One region of the Bradyrhizobium sp. CIR48 genome, then DNA from elsewhere that is predicted to be linked to it. Evidence: predicted binding sites of a transcription regulator. Region 1 holds the regulator's gene; each other region holds the start of a gene.
What was found. Region 1 encodes LexA, which represses DNA repair genes until DNA is damaged. Its sites were predicted from a motif close to TGTTCNNNNTGTGTTCNG; they were not measured.

Region 1 (5,285 bases):
TCGGTGTCGCTGTCGGGTTTCGTCGAGGCCCGCGATATCCGCGAGCGCACCGATCGTTTCGTGCTGCGCGTCACCGCGATGGAGGCGCAGCGCAGCGAGGTCAAGCTGGAGCGAGTCCGCCTGTCGGTGCGCAACGGCACTGCGCCCGAGGTCGGCAGCTTCGTGCAGCTCAAGGCGCGGCTGATGCCGCCGCTCTCGCCGGTGCGTCCCGGCAGCTACGACTTTTCGCGCGACATGTTCTTTCAGGGCATCGGCGCTTCCGGCTTCGTGATGGGCGCGATCACGGCCTCAATCCCGCCCGATGGCGGTGGCCTGCGGCTGCGCTATGCCGCCTTCATGCAAGGCCTGCGCGATACGATCGATGCGCGCATCCGGGCCACGCTCGAGGGCGATAACCGCGCGATCGCGACAGCGCTGCTTACTGGGCGGCGCGATGCGATTTCCACGCCGGTCAACGACGCGATGTTCATCTCGGGGCTCGGGCACGTGCTCTCGATCTCCGGCTATCACATGGCGGTCGTCGCCGGCGTGGTCTTCTTCGCGGTGCGCGCATTGCTGGCCTTGATCCCGGGACTTGCGGCCGGCTTTGCCATCAAGAAATGGTCGGCGGCCGCAGCGCTGGTCGCGGCTGCGTTTTATCTGCTGCTGTCGGGCGCGGAGGTCGCGACGCAGAGATCGTTCTTCATGACGGCGGTGGTGCTGATCGCAGTGATGGTCGATCGCCGCGCCATCACCTTCCGCACGCTCGCAGTGGCGGCACTGATCGTGCTCGCAGTCGCGCCGGAGGCGCTGGTGCATCCGAGTTTTCAGATGTCGTTCGCCGCGACGCTCGGACTTGTTGCGCTGGTGCAGATCGGCATGCCGAACCTGTTTGCGTCCCCCGATCATTCGGCGACAGCGCGGATCGCGCTGTGGGGCGGCCGCGAGATCGCGATGCTGTTCCTGGCCTCGCTGATCGCAGGGCTTGCGACCACGCCCTACGCCGCCTTCCACTTCCACCGCGTCACGCCCTACGGCGTGCTCGCCAACCTCGGCGCGATGCCGGTGGTCTCTGCGCTGGTGATGCCGGCGGGGCTGTTGGGCCTGCTCGCAGCGCCGTTCGGGCTCGACGGCGTGTTTTGGTGGCTGATGGGGATCGGGATCGACTGGATGGTCGCGGTCTCGCGCTGGGTGGCGGCACTGCCGGGCGCGGTCGGCCGCATCCCGGCCTTCGGCATCGCGCCGCTGATCGCAGCGAGCCTGGGGGTCATCGTGATGGGCCTGTTGCGCACGCCCCTGCGCTGGGGCGGTGCCGTCGTGCTGCTGGTTTCCATCGGCTGGGGGCTGTCGGTGCGGCAGCCCGATATCCTGATCGCCGGGGACGGCGCGAGCGTCGCGGTGCGGGGCGCGGACGGGCGTTTGCATCTGATCAGGACAGGCAAGGACAATTTCCTGCTGAAGGAGTGGTTGTCTGCCGACGCCGATCCGCGCGATGCCGGCAGTAACGCGCTGGCGAGCGGCACGTCGTGCGACGAGTCCGGCTGCGTGACACCGCTCGCCGACGGACGGCTGGTCGCGCTGGCCTCGCGCATCGACGCGTTGGCGGACGATTGCAGCCGCGCCGCGCTGGTGGTGACGTCGCGGCCCGCGCCGCCGGATTGTGCCGCGATGGTAGTGGATCGGCAGCGGCTCGCTCGCCAGGGCGCGCTGGCATTGACGCAGCGCGGCGACGGCTTTTCGGTTCAGGCGGTGAGGGCGAGGGGCACGAACCGCCCGTGGTCACCGGCTGGTGTCGGCGAAGGTGATTTCGACGGCAGCCTCGTGCCGAAGGCGGCTCCCCGCACCCGCGATGCAACGCCATCGGAGACCGACTTGCAGGCCGACGATTGACGCGATCGGTTACAGATACCAGGCCAGCACGGCCTCGAGCCTTGCGTTGCCGATGACTGGCAGGGCCACCATCCGGTTCAGCCCGGCTGCGCAGGCCTCGAACCCGGCGATCGAGCCGTCATGGGTGAGATCGTCGTTGAGCGCGGGCATGCCGGTGGCCCAGGCGCCGCCGATGCTGCCTTCGCCTCGGGCGATGGATTTGTCCGCATAGCGTGCGGCAAGGTCGGTCTGCGCGCTGCAATCGCCGGCGCGAAAGACCAGTGCCGAACGGGCCTCGTTCGGGACCCAGATCTCGAAGCGTCGCGCAATCGGCGTTGCCTGCGCCGAGAGGAATGTCAAAACCCAGGTCTGGTCGGTGCCGGTTCGGTAGGGTACGCCGACCCCCAGATTGATCCCGACCTTGGCGGCGTCCTCCCAGCGCAGGAAGCTCTTGGCGTCGTGCAGGTCCTTGATGATCAGCGGCAGGCCCGCCTTCCAGGTGCGTCCGAGCAGGCCGAAGCCGCGAGGAAACCTGGTGTGGCGGGAGTTGAATTCGAACATGTCCGCCGCGCCGTAATAGCCGTCGACGAGGCCCATCTCGTGGGAGAGATCAGGATCGTTGTGCCAGAGCTCGATCGCGCCGACATGCGCCTCGTCGTCGCCGCAGAACAGCACCATCACGGCTTGCAGGAATTCGCCTGCAAACAGCGGCACCGCCACGCCGCAGGTGAGGCCGGCCGCGACGGCCTGATCGGTTCGCTTGAAATAGGAGTTGGCGAATTTCGTGAGGATGACGGGATGGCCGCAGGCCCAGGCCTTGCCTGGAAGCCCCTCGTCATATCCGAAGTGCAGCTCTTCGCTGACGGCCTTGAACGCGGACAGCCCTTCATCGTAGAGGCCGCCGCCGAATTCCAGCCGCATGCGCGTCCGGTCAGGCACCCAGAGTTCAACGACGCGAATGAAGGTTTTCATCGAGCGTGTCCGCCGCCTCAAACCACGACAGCATCGGTCATTTGGCTGCGGAGCGGACGTTCAAAATTCAGGCAGCACGGCTCAAACTTCGTGCGGCGACGAGGCGAGGCGGCGGCGCTCGCCGATCGAATTTCATGAAACAAAAACCCACCGGGCTCGCCGGCCTCGGCCGGCGACGGCATTTCAATCCTTGCCCTCGGCCTATCGGGCGGAGGGCGTCAGCCGATCGGCAGTCGTGTGACCGTCGGGCGACTGTCGGCGATGATCTGCGGCTTGTGCTCGCGCTCGCCGATCGGCTGGGTCACCGGCAGTTGCAGCACGGTTGCGCGCTGGCCTTCGACCAGTTGCGTCACCAGCACGGATTTGCCGTCCGGGAATTCGATCGCGTCATGATGGCGATCGGGAATGTGCGGATCGATCTTGCCGAACTTGCCGACGCGGGAGTTGACGGTGCGCGTCCAGATCCAGCGGTTGTCGTAACGGACGTCGTCGGCGAAGGCGAGCTCCGTCCCCGGCAGCAGGCAGACCGCGACGGAGAGATCGGCTTCGGAGGCGAAGCCGCGCGTCGAGGTGCCGCGGAATGTTGTCGTAACGATCGTCTCGCCGACTTCTGCGGGGCGCGTCGCGACGGCATGCAGGCTGTAGTCACACATCGGGTGCTCCTCAATGCAGAGATAGCGACCCGCACCTCTTTCGGAGGCGCAGGCCCCTACCAGAGTGGAAGCACGTGACGGTCTGCTCGGTTGTAGGCAAATCTGCGGCTGGGATCCGCGAGCCCCGATCACATTATCTTTTCCATCTTTTCCGAATTTGTTAGGAACAAAGTCGGCTTCCGTGCATTTGGCAGCCGCGTCTCGACAACCGCGCCTGTCAACGACCGGCGGAGTGATGCGCTTGCGCAGCAACGGCTTGCGATGCTGATGTTGCGATCAGCGTTGCTGCGGTTGCACTCAAACGAGCTGCGCATTTGGGCCGTCCCCCTCGAACTCGAAAGGCCGCGAAGCGATGTTGCGTCGCGCGGCCTGCCGAGGATGTCGCGCAAGGAGGAGGGGCCGGACAATCTGTGCGATACCAGAAAGACTATCCAGCCGGAGCGGACCGTTATCCGCTCCAATCTCTGATCGGCGAGGCCGATCGAAGGCGCGCGCGAGGCGCTAAAGACTTCGGTATCGAGTACTTCCGGTATCAGTACTTGCGGTAAAGCCCGATCAGCTTGCCCTGAATCTTCACGCGGTTCGGCGGCAGGATGCGCACCTCATAAGCGGCATTGGCGGGCTCCAGCGCGATCGAGGCGCCGCGGCGGCGGAAGCGCTTGAGCGTGGCTTCCTCGTCGTCGATCAGTGCCACCACGATGTCGCCGGTATCGGCGCTCTCGTTGCGCTGGATCAGCGCCATGTCGCCGTCGAGGATGCCGGCCTCGACCATGGAATCACCGCGCACTTCGAGCGCGTAATGCTCGCCGGAGCCGAGCATGTCGGGCGGCACGCTGATCGTGTGGCTGCGGGTCTGCAAAGCCTCGATCGGAGTACCGGCCGCGATGCGGCCCATCACGGGCACCGCAACGGGTCGCTCGCCCTCGTCCGCGGACGGGCTGGAGCTCGCGCGTAGCTTGCCGAGATTGCCCTCGATGACGCTTGGCGTGAAGCCGCGTCGGTTGCCGGCGGCAGCCTGGAGCTCCGGCAGCTTGATCACTTCGATGGCCCGGGCGCGGTTGGGCAGGCGGCGGATGAAGCCGCGCTCCTCGAGCGCGGTGATCAGGCGGTGGATGCCTGACTTCGAGCGTAGGTCGAGCGCATCCTTCATCTCGTCGAAGGACGGCGGCACGCCGCTTTCCTTCAAGCGCTCGCTGATGAACCGCAGAAGCTCGTATTGTTTGCGCGTTAACATCTCGAACAAAGTCCCCCGGTTGATGTCGTTCGATTCCGAGACGATGAGTTCAGCGATAAGCCGCTACATCTCGAAACAAATCATGAACGGACACTATATGTTCGATATGTGTTCCGCAACTGCTTAATTTACCGTGAACAGAACGAAACTCACGGAATGCGTGTGGCCGCGCAGTTCAGACGGGGAGCCGCAACACCTCGCAGGGGCTGCCGGCCTCGGCCTTCGGCGCAAACGGTGCGCGCACGAGAAGTACCTGTGCTGCAGCAAGATTCGCAAGCAGAGAGGAGTCCTGATGGCTGACGGGAAGGGCAACGAGCGTGCCGTCGTCGCGCTTTTCCAGGCGCGCGCGCAGATAATCCTCGCGCTGGTCGTTGGCGCCGAGATCGCGGCCCAGCACGACGCGCTCGCGATGATGATGAATCACCGAACGGCCCGACAGCGCGCGAATCAGCGGCACCATGAACAGGAAGGCGCAGACGTAGGACGACACGGGATTGCCGGGCAGGCCGATGACGCCCATTGCCCCTAACCGTCCGTGCATCATCGGCTTGCCGGGCCGCATCGCGATCTTCCAGAAC
Region 2 (5,285 bases), on a different contig from region 1:
ATGAAGCACGAGGCTGCGCGCGGCTTTGCGCCAGCCGTCGAAATCGGTTTCGTTGTCGAGGGTGATGTACTGCATCAGAAGCCAAATCCCAATTGTGTTGCTTTCGGCTTGAAGCGCTCGATCAGCCCGGCGGCATCGAGACGATGCGGCGAGGGGCGGTGATCGCTGAGGACGATGAATGGCAATGCCTTGTGCTTGGGCACGTGCAGCCGGGCGAGATCGGAGAGACGGATCGTGGTGGTGCGCCGTGTTGCAATGATGCGCTCGACCGTTTTGGTGCCGAAGCCCGGCACGCGCAGCAGCTCCTCACGGCTGGCGCGGTTGATGTCGAGCGGGAAGCGGTCGCGATGGCGCAGCGCCCAGGCGAGTTTTGGATCGATGTCGAGCGGCAGCATCGCGCTGTCGTCGACGATCTCGCCGACATCGAAACCGTAGAACCGCATCAGCCAGTCGGCCTGGTAGAGCCGGTGCTCGCGCAGCAGCGGCGGCTGCACCAGAGGCAAGGCGCGGCTGGCGTCGGGGATCGGGCTGAAGGCGGAGTAGTAGACGCGCCGCAGGCGGTAGGCGCCGTAGAGATTGGCGCTGGTGTGGAGAATGGTGTGGTCGGAGGCAGCATCAGCGCCGACGATCATCTGCGTGCTTTGGCCCGCCGGCGCGAAGCGCTGCGGCTTGGCCCTGGTCTTCGCACTGCGGCCTTCCTCGGCCTCGTCGAGCTTCAGCCGCAGCCGGCCCATTGTACGGCGGATCGCGCGCACGTCCTTCTCCGGCGCGAATTGCTGCAGGCTCGTCTCCTCGGGCATCTCGATGTTGATGGAGAGACGATCGGCATATTTGCCGGCTTCCGCGATCAGCGCATCGTCGGCCTCGGGAATGGTCTTGAGATGGATATAGCCGCGGAAGTGATGCTCCTCGCGCAGCTTTCGCGCGACGCTCAAAACCTGCTCCATGGTGTAGTCGGGGCTGCGGATGATGCCGGAGGAGAGAAACAGGCCCTCGATGTAGTTGCGACGGTAGAAGTCGAGCGTGAGCTTGACCAATTCGTCGACGGTGAAGCGGGCGCGCGGCACGTTCGAGGAGGCGCGGTTGACGCAATAGAGGCAATCGTAATTGCAGGCGTTGGTCAGCAGCACCTTGAGCAGCGAGATGCAGCGTCCATCCGGCGCGTAGGAATGGCAGATGCCCATGCCGGGCGCGGTCGAACCCATGCCCTTGCCGTCGCTGGAATCCCGCTTCTCGGTGCCGCTGGAGGCGCAGGACGCGTCGTATTTGGCGGCGTCAGCCAGGATTTCCAGCTTGCGTTGTACGTCCATCTTGGAATCCCTTTGATTCAGCTCATGAATCCGCTTGCGCGCCAATTCGATTGACTCTCTACGCGCCGTTAGCTTTATATTAGAACATATCATGAACAAATGAGCCAGCCGCTGGTTCTCTTTTTGAGAGCCATCGGCAATCACCCTGAAGGAGCGGCGAGCATGAGCGGCGCACGTCAAAGCGCGCTTGCGACCTTGCGCGGCCAGATCGAGCGTATCGAGACGGCGACGGTCGTGCATCCGCACGATCGCGTCGCACTCGGTCATAGCGAAGCCGACAACGCGCTGAAGGGCGGGCTCGCGCGCGCGGCGATCCACGAGGTGTTTTGTGAGGGACGGCAGGGGGCGGCCGCGACCGGCTTCGTCATGGGGCTTGCCGGGCGCGTCTCGGTGCAGCGGCCGTTGCTGTGGGTACGGCAGGATTTCTTGGAGATAGAGGCAGGCGCGCTGTCGATGAGCGGGCTCGCCGAGCTCGGCCTCGATCCGCGCCGCGTGGTGATGGTGCGCGCCGCCGATGTCGAGAGCGCGCTGCGTACCTCGGCCGATGCGCTCGCTTGCGATGCGCTCGGCGCCGTCGTGCTCGAGCTCTGGGGCGAGACCAGGCAGTTCGATCTCGTGGCGAGCCGCAAGCTGACGCTGGCCGCGCAAGGCTCCGGCGTCACCGGCCTGATGCTGCGGATGGCGGCGCAGCCGCTGCCTTCGACCGCGGAGACCAGGTGGATGCTGCGCGCGGCGCATTCGCCGCCGGGATCGGTGTGGGACGCATGGGGCGCGCCGCGCTTCGATGCCGAACTCTTGCGTAATCGTCATGGCCCCTGCGGCCGGTGGATCATGGAATGGAATTGTGATGAGTGCCAGTTCAGTGAACCGTCGACGTATTCTCAGCCTGTGGCTGCCGCGCCTGCCCATCGACCGGATCCAGCGTTTCTTCAACAGCGCCGGGCTGGGTAAAACCAATAATGAGCCGAGCATCGTCGTCATCAAGGACAACAATGCGCTGGTGATCCATGCGCTGGACGAGGCTGCCGAGCGCCTCGGCCTGTACATCGGTCAGCCGCTGGCCAATGCGCGGGCGATGTGCCCGGACCTGAAAGTGTTCGATGCCGATGTCGCGGCCGATGCGAAGACGCTTAGCGACATCGCCGACTGGTGCGACCGCTTCACGCCGCTGGTCGCGCTCGACCCGCCGCATGGGCTGTTCCTCGACATCACCGGCTGTGCGCATCTGTTCGGTGGCGAGGCTGCGTTGCTGCAAGCGCTGGTTCGTGCGCTCGGCCGACAAGGCTTTGCCGTCAGCGCGGCAATCGCCGGCACCTCGGTCTGCGCGCGCACGCTGACGCGGCAGGCCACGGGCACCATCGTTGCCGATGGCGAAGAGGCGAGGGCGATCAGCCGGTTTCCGGTGTCCGCGCTCGGTGCGGGCGAGGCCATCACCACCGGCCTGCGCCGCGCCGGCCTCAAGACCATCGGTGATGTCGCCGCGCGCTCGCCGAGCGAGATCACGGCGCGGTTCGGGGCGCGGTTCTCAACCTTGCTCGCACATGCGCTAGGGCAGGGCGATGCGCCGATCAACCCGCGTAAGCCGTTGCCCGATTACATCGTTGAGAAGCGTTTCGCCGAGCCGATCGCGACCGACACCATGATCGCAATGACGCTGTCGCGGCTCGCCGATACGCTGATCGCGTCGATGGAGAAGCAGGGCAAGGGCGCGCGCCGGCTAGAAGCCGCGTTCTTCCGCACCGACGGCGTGGTGCGCGCGATCATGGTCGAGACCGGACGTCCGGTGACGCGAAGCGCGGTGATCGACCGGCTGTTCCGCGAGCGTCTCGATGCGCTGGCCGATCCCCTCGATCCCGGCTTCGGCTTCGACATGGTGCGGCTGTCGGCGAGCCGGACCGAGATCGTGGTGCAGGAGCAGCGCGATCTCGACGCCCATGTCCACGACAATGACGAGCTTGCCGCGCTGATCGACCGCATCGCCGCGCGCATCGGCGGAAAGCGCGTCGTCGTGCACCTGCCTGAGGATACCCATATTCCCGAATGCGCTGTGATGGCCGCGCCGGCGCAGCATCATCTCACCGCCGCCATGCAGGCCGAATGGCCGGCACGGACCGAAAGCGAGCCGCCGCTGCGTCCCTTAAGGCTGTTCGACAAGCCGGAGCCGATCAAGGTGCCGTTCGCGGCCGTGCCGGATGGTCCGCCGCATCAGTTCACCTGGCGCCGCGCGCTGCATGCCGTGGTGCGGGTGGAAGGACCCGAGCGTATCGCGATGGAATGGTGGCGGCAGGACGGCAAGCAGCTGACGCGGGATTACTTTCGCATCGAGGACGCCGAGGGCCTGCGCTTCTGGATTTTTCGCGACGGACTTTACGAGGGGGAGGTGTTCGACGGCGACGGCGAGCCTGCTTCTCCCGGCTGGTATGTGCACGGTCTCTTCGCATGAATACGCCCGCCTATGCCGAAATCGGCATCACCACGAACTTCTCCTTCCTGCGCGGTGGCTCGGATCCGCGAGCCTATGTGCATCAGGCGAGCAAGCTCGGCATTCCCGCGATCGGAATCGCCGACCACAACACGCTCGCCGGCGTGGTGCGGGCCTGGAATGAGCTCGACAATGACAAGGTGTTGCACAAGCCGAAACTGCTGATCGGTGCGCGCATCGTCTTCATCGACGGCACGCCCGACATTTTTGTCTACCCGCGCGACCGCGCCGCCTATGGCCGGCTGTGCCAGCTCCTGACCAAAGGCAAGCGCGGCGACGACATCACGCGGATCGAGAAGGGCGAGTGCCGTCTCACCTTCGCCGATCTCCTGGAATTTTCGGAAGGCCAGCTCCTGGTCCTGACGTTGCCGCATCGCTTCGAGCCGGCGCAGGCGCTGGATGTGCTTGCAAAACTAAAGGCGAGCCGCGCCGAAGGCGTGTGGCTGGCCGCGAGCCTGATCTATCGCGGCGACGACCGGCGCCGCCTGGCACGGCTCGATGACCTCGCCGCCGAAGCAAAAGTGCCGCTGCTCGCGACCAACGAGGTGCTTTATCACGATCCCGGCCGCCGTCCGCTTCAGGACGTGCTGACCTGCATCCGGGAAAAGACCACGATCGAGGCAGTCGGACGGAAGCTGGAAGCCAATGCCGAGCGGTTTCTGAAGACGCCCAGGGAGATGGCGCGGCTGTTCCGCGATATCCCCGAGGCGATCGCGGAGACCATGCGTTTTGCGGGGAAGATCGACTTCTCACTCGACCAGCTCAAATACCAGTATCCGGACGAGCCGGTGCCGCCAGGCAAGACCGCGCAAGGGCATCTGGAGGATTTGACCTGGGCGGGCGTCGATAAATATTTTGGAGGTAAGATCGACGACAAGCTGCGCGCGACGTTGAACAAAGAGCTCGCGCTGATCGCCGAGCTGAAATACGCACATTATTTCCTCACCGTGCACGACATCGTGCACTACGCGCGCAGCCAGAACATTCTGTGCCAGGGGCGGGGATCGGCGGCGAATTCGGCGGTGTGCTACGTGCTCGGCATCACCTCGGTCGATCCGACCAAGGTCGATCTGCTGTTCGAGCGCTTCATCTCCAAGGAGCGGCTGGAGCCGCCCGATATCGACGTCGATTTCGAGCATTCCCGGCGCGAGGAGGTGATGCAATATGTCTATCGCCGCTACGGCCGCCATCGTGCCGCGATCATCGCAACGGTCATCCACTATCGCCCGCGCAGCGCCATCCGCGACGTCGGCAAGGCGCTGGGCCTGACCGAGGACGTCACCGCCGCGCTCGCCGACACCGTCTGGGGCAGCTGGGGCAAGGGTCTCAACGACATGCAGGTCAGGCAGGCCGGGCTCGATCCGCAAAATCCCATGATCAACCTTGCTGTCGAGCTTGCGACCGAGCTGATCGAATTCCCCCGCCATCTCTCCCAGCATGTCGGCGGCTATGTGCTGACGCAGGACCGGCTCGACACCTATGTCCCGATCGGC
Region 3 (5,285 bases), on a different contig from region 1:
TCCAGCACGGAGGCTGGGGCCTCGGCATTGGTCCGAACCTTGGGCAGGCCGGCATCGGCATAACGCGCGAGCTGAATGTCGCGCGCCGCGGCCACGCGGGCGGCGACCTCGGCGGAGCCTTCCGCCGGCGGTGGCAGGATCAGATCCGCCGCGGTCACGGCCGGCACTTCGATGCGCAGGTCGATGCGGTCCATCAGCGGGCCGGAGATGCGCGCCTGATAGTCGCCGGTGCAGCGGTCGACGCGGCCGCGCTTGCAGGCATAGCCCGGCTCGAACGCGTTGCCGCAGCGGCACGGATTCATCGCCGCGACCAGCATGAAGCGGGCAGGGTAGGTGACGCGGTGATTGGCGCGCGACACCGCGACTTCGCCGTTCTCCAGCGGCTGCCGCAGTGAATCCAGCACGCGCGGATCGAACTCCGGCAATTCGTCGAGGAACAGCACGCCCTGATGCGCCAGCGAGATCTCGCCGGGCTTTGCGCGCATGCCGCCGCCGGTGAGCGCGGCCATGCTGGCGGAATGATGCGGCGAGCGGAACGGCCGCCGCGCGGTCAGCGCGCCGCCCTCGATCTCGCCGGCGACGGAGGCGATCATCGAGACCTCGAGCAGTTCGCTCGGTGACAGCGGCGGCAGGATCGAGGGCAGGCGCGCCGCCAGCATCGACTTGCCGGCGCCGGGCGCGCCGATCATGAGCAGATGATGCCCACCGGCGGCGGCGATCTCCAGCGCGCGCTTGGCGCTTTCCTGGCCCTTGATGTCGCGCAGGTCGAGCGTCGAGGCCGCGGGCTCATGCACCTTCGGTGATGGCCGCGACAGCACCTGCGTGCCCTTGAAGTGGTTGGCGATCTGGATTAGCGAGCTTGCCGCGATGATCTGGATGTCCGGGCTCGCCCACGCCGCTTCAGAACCGCACGAGACCGGGCAGATCAGCCCTTCCTCGCGCATATTGGCGCCGAACGCGGCGGGAAGAACGCCGGCCACGGGCGCGATCGAGCCGTCGAGGCCGAGCTCGCCGAGCACGGTGAAGCCGGTCAGCGCATCCGGCGGGATCGCGCCGATCGCCGCCATCAGGCCGAGTGCGATCGGCAGGTCGTAATGACTGCCTTCCTTCGGCAGGTCGGCCGGCGCCAGATTGACGATGATCCGCCGCGCCGGCAGTGCCAGCCCCGAGGCGATCAGCGCCGAGCGCACCCGCTCGCGCGCCTCCGACACCGCCTTGTCCGGCAGGCCGACGATCGCGAAGGCCGGCAGGCCCGGCGCGACCTGCACCTGCACGTCGACCGCACGGGCCTCGATCCCCTCAAAGGCGACGGTGGAAACCCGCTGAACCATGCTCAAACCAGCCTGCCCCTCTCGCACAATTAGGGGTAGCAGAGGCGGGCGGTTTCCGCAAGAACAATACGGGAACGATCTGGGGCGGGGAGCAGCCCTAACCAGTCGTAAACGACATGCCGACACTAAGCCTCGAATGCCGGCTTCTGTCCTCAGCACATTCCAACGAATGTCCGCTACTCCTAAGGCTGCGGGATGGGCCGTGGTCTAACGGGTGAACAATTCAAATGCTTGCAAATCGCCGGAGAAGCGAACGTCGGGTATGCAGCCGGCTCGCCAAGATCCATTTTGGCGCGGGCTCGCTGCCGCGGGACTGCACGATCACCGATATTTCGGATGGCGGCGTGAAAGTGGTGGCGGAATTCCTGGAAGTGCCGCCGCAATTCACCATCATCTTCGCACCCGATTATTCCCGCCAGTGCCGCCTGCGCTGGCGCATCGGCTGCGAATTCGGTGCCGAGTTCACCGACTAAAGCGCGACGCGATGAGGATGAATCGCATCGCGCTTTAGGTTGTTGTTCAAGCAAGGTCTTTTCGGAAAACCGCTGCGCACTTTTCCGGATCATGCTTTGAGATCTCCCAAGCCGCGTCCTTAACGGGAATTTAGCGTTAATCGGTAAGCATCTCTGATCAGTTGCCGAGTGATCAGAGTATGTCCAAGCGTTCGTCCCTCGCCTCTCCCCCGGCGAGATTGCTGCTTCCCGCACTCCTGGTGCTCGCCTTGGGTGGCTGCCAGACCGCCGGCATCGAGGATGTGACCGGCGCGCTCGGTGTCAGATCGGAAACGGCCGTCAAGGCCGATGCCAAGCCGGAAATGGATGCGTTGCGCGAGCGCTATCGCGCCAAGCCCAGTGATCCCAACATTGCGCTTGCCTACGGCAAGGCGCTGCGCGAGTCCGGCCAGCGCGCGCAGGCGGTTGCGGTCATGGAGCAGGCGGTGCTCGCCCATCCCAGCAACAAGGCGCTGCTCGCCGGCTATGGCCGCGCGCTTGCCGACAGCGGCAATTTCCAGCAGGCCTTCGACGTCCTCAGCCGCGCGCATACGCCCGAGGATCCGGACTGGCGCATCCTGTCGGCGCAGGGTGCGGCGCTCGATCAGCTTGGCCGCAACGAGGAGGCGCAGCAATATTATGCCGCGGCGTTGAAGATCGTGCCGGACGAGCCGACCGTGCTGTCCAATCTCGGCCTGTCCTATATGCTGCAAAACAATTTGCCGAAGGCCGAACAGGTGCTCGGCCGCGCTTATCAGCGCAATCAGAACGATGCGCGGGTCCGGGCCAATCTCGCGCTCGTGCTGGGATTGCAGGGCCGCGAGGCCGAGGCCGAAATCCTCGTGAAGGCAGATTTGCCGCCGGACCAGGCCGCGGCCAAGGTCGCGGCGCTGCGGCAGCTGCTGGCGAAGAAGCAGCAGCGGGCGGACAAGTAATCCGCCCCTTTTGGTGTACGCTTACGACGCCTTGCGATGCGGCGCCGAGTTGCGGCTTGACTTGCCCTTCAGCTTCTTCAGCAGCGGTCCGAGCAGCGAGCGCTTCGGCTTCTTCACCTCGCCGCGTCCGGCAAGGCGGTTCGCCATGTTCTGGAACAGCTCGGTGGTGCGGTGACTCTTGGAGACCTCCGCGATCATCTGGCCGTTATTGGCCGCGGTGGAGAACAGTTTCGAATCGAACGGGATCACCGCGATCGGCTGGCTTTCCATGGTCTTGGCGAACGCCTTGACCTCGATCTCCGCGCGCTTGTGCATGCCGACCTGGTTGAGGCAGTACAACGGCGGCCGATCGTTCGGCCGCGCCGCCTTCAGCACGCTCAGCATGTTCTTGGTGTTGCGCAAATTGGCGAGATCGGGCTCGGCCACGATGACGATGTCGTCGGCGTTCACCAGTGCGCGCCGCGTCCAGCCGGACCATTGGTGGGGAACGTCGAGCACGATGCAGGGCGTGGTCATGCGCAGCGTGTCGAACACGGCGTCGAAAGCTTCGGCGCCGAAATCATAGACGCGGTCGAGGGTGGCAGGCGCCGCGAGCAGGCTGAGGCGCTCGGTGCATTTGGAGAGCAGGCGCTCCATCAGCGCCGTGTCCGGCCGGTCCTGCGACAGCACCGCGTTGGCGATGCCCTGCACGGGGTCCTGGTTGTAGTCGAGGCCCGCGGTGCCGAAGGCGAGGTCGAGGTCGATCACGACGGAATCGAGCGCGAGGTCACGCGCGATGGTCCAGGCCACATTGTGTGCGACCGTGGAGGCGCCGACGCCGCCCTTGGCGCCGACCACCGCGATGACGCGGCCGGTGATGATGGCCTCGGAGGCCGAGAACAGGCTGCAGATCGAGCGGACGACGTCGAGGGTTTCGACCGGTCCCACCACGTAATCGTTGACGCCGCGGCGCACCAGCTCGCGATAGGGCGCGGTGTCGTTGGGATTGCCGATCACGACCACGCGGGTGCCGGGGTCGCAGACGCCGGCGAGGTCGTCCAGTCCCTCGAGAATGTCGCGCGTACCGTCGGATTCGATCACGATCACGTTCGGCGTCGGCATCGATTCATAGACTTCGATCGCCGCGGCAAGGCCACCGTCCTTGGCGGTGAGGTGCGCCTTGGCGAGCCGGCGGTCCTGCCCTGCCGCGGTCACCGCGGCGAGCGTCTTATCGGTCTCGCAAAAAGCCTGCACCGAGATGCGGGGAACCGGCGCAATGTGTTCCTCGGGGTGCTGCGGATCGTCCGCTTCTTCGTCGTGAATGCCCGTCATTTGCCTGTGTCGCTGAGCTTGGCCTTGTCGGCCTCGGAATTGGGAGTCGAGATCGCAGTGCCCTTGCGATAGCGATCAAAGGCGATGTCGCGCCGCGCGGTATAGGCCGGCGTCTCGGATCGCGGCTGCTCCAGGTCGGCCGGATTGTCGATCATCGCGGCGAGATTACGCTGGCTGGCGCAGCCCAGATTGAAGTAGGGCCGATTCTCGTTGTAGCCGGGATCGAGGATGTTAGGACCCAGGTCTTCCGGCCACAGCCCGCAAGGGCCGGCGACCGCGGCGATCTTCGAATAGCTCAGGCGGATGGTGGGCAGCAGCCCGGGATCCTCAGGGCGATAGGGGTGCTGGACGATGGCACGCGACGGCACGCCACTGGATGCGAGCACGGAACGGATTTCCCGATAGGTCGCAGCCGCCGCGCGCGAATTCGCGCTGTCGACGGGAACGTCGACGACGACGGAGCCGGTGCCTTCTCGCACCCAGTCCCGGGCGATGCCCGCGACGTCCGAATGCTGCGCGGCCGACAGGCCACCCCTCGCCTTGCCGACGAAGATCACGATCGACTTCTTGCCTTCCTGCACCGCGATCGGGTGGCGCTGGCGATAGTCGGTCGGCACCGTCTGGGTGACGATCTCGCCGGTGGTGTTGCAGGCGCCCAGCATGAGGGAGAGTCCCGTCAGTGCCAGCGCGACGCCCAGATTGCGACGTCGATCGGCTGTCGTCTTCGTCATCGCTTCATCCCCTCTTGCCCCAAATCCCGCCCCGTTCTCCAGCCGTCCGTTCGTCTCAGTCGATGATGAAGCCGAAATCGCCGGGCGCGCCGGCGATCGGATCGACGCGACGCGCGATGCCATAGAGGCGGTTCATACGGCCGAGCAGCGCGGTCTGCGCGTCCGAGGCCGGGGCGAAGCCGTCGTCGGGCCGCGCCAATTCCTTCTGGGCAACCGCGCGCACCACATAGGGCGTCACGATCACCATCAGCTCGGTCTCGTTGTTGACGAAGTCCTGGCTGCGGAACAGCGCGCCGATGATAGGCACCTGGTCGACGCCGGGCAGGCCGTTGATCGCCTGCTTGGTCTGTTGCTGGATCAGGCCGGCCATCGCCATCGAGCCGCCGGAGGGAATCTCCAGCGTCGTCTCGGCGCGGCGAGTCTGGATCGAGGGGATGGTGATCGAGTTGCTCGAGGTCGAGGACACCGCCTGCGTCAACGTGATCG

Region 2: GGD66_RS17260 (ImuA family protein) is a predicted target of LexA. The motif match lies at 1,391-1,408, and genes of this name have one in related genera.
Region 3: GGD66_RS26430 (YifB family Mg chelatase-like AAA ATPase) is a predicted target of LexA. The motif match lies at 1,391-1,408, and genes of this name have one in related genera.

Annotation. Positions count from the first base shown of each region.
Region 1 is NZ_JACIHG010000001.1:1,082,667-1,087,951, reverse strand. It holds gene GGD66_RS05315 (ComEC/Rec2 family competence protein) at 1-1,869, shown strand, start outside; gene GGD66_RS05310 (GAF domain-containing protein) at 1,879-2,820, opposite strand; gene GGD66_RS05305 (hypothetical protein) at 3,039-3,473, opposite strand; gene lexA (transcriptional repressor LexA) at 4,006-4,707, opposite strand; gene glp (gephyrin-like molybdotransferase Glp) at 4,883-5,285, opposite strand, start outside.
Region 2 is NZ_JACIHG010000005.1:157,990-163,274, reverse strand. It holds gene GGD66_RS17270 (UdgX family uracil-DNA binding protein) at 1-75, opposite strand, end outside; gene GGD66_RS17265 (putative DNA modification/repair radical SAM protein) at 75-1,310, opposite strand; gene GGD66_RS17260 (ImuA family protein) at 1,473-2,261, shown strand; gene GGD66_RS17255 (DNA polymerase Y family protein) at 2,158-3,753, shown strand; gene GGD66_RS17250 (error-prone DNA polymerase) at 3,750-5,285, shown strand, end outside.
Region 3 is NZ_JACIHG010000009.1:69,562-74,846, forward strand. It holds gene GGD66_RS26430 (YifB family Mg chelatase-like AAA ATPase) at 1-1,331, opposite strand, end outside; gene GGD66_RS26435 (PilZ domain-containing protein) at 1,559-1,804, shown strand; gene GGD66_RS26440 (tetratricopeptide repeat protein) at 1,984-2,757, shown strand; gene GGD66_RS26445 (AAA family ATPase) at 2,779-4,068, opposite strand; gene GGD66_RS26450 (CpaD family pilus assembly protein) at 4,065-4,799, opposite strand; gene GGD66_RS26455 (type II and III secretion system protein family protein) at 4,855-5,285, opposite strand, start outside.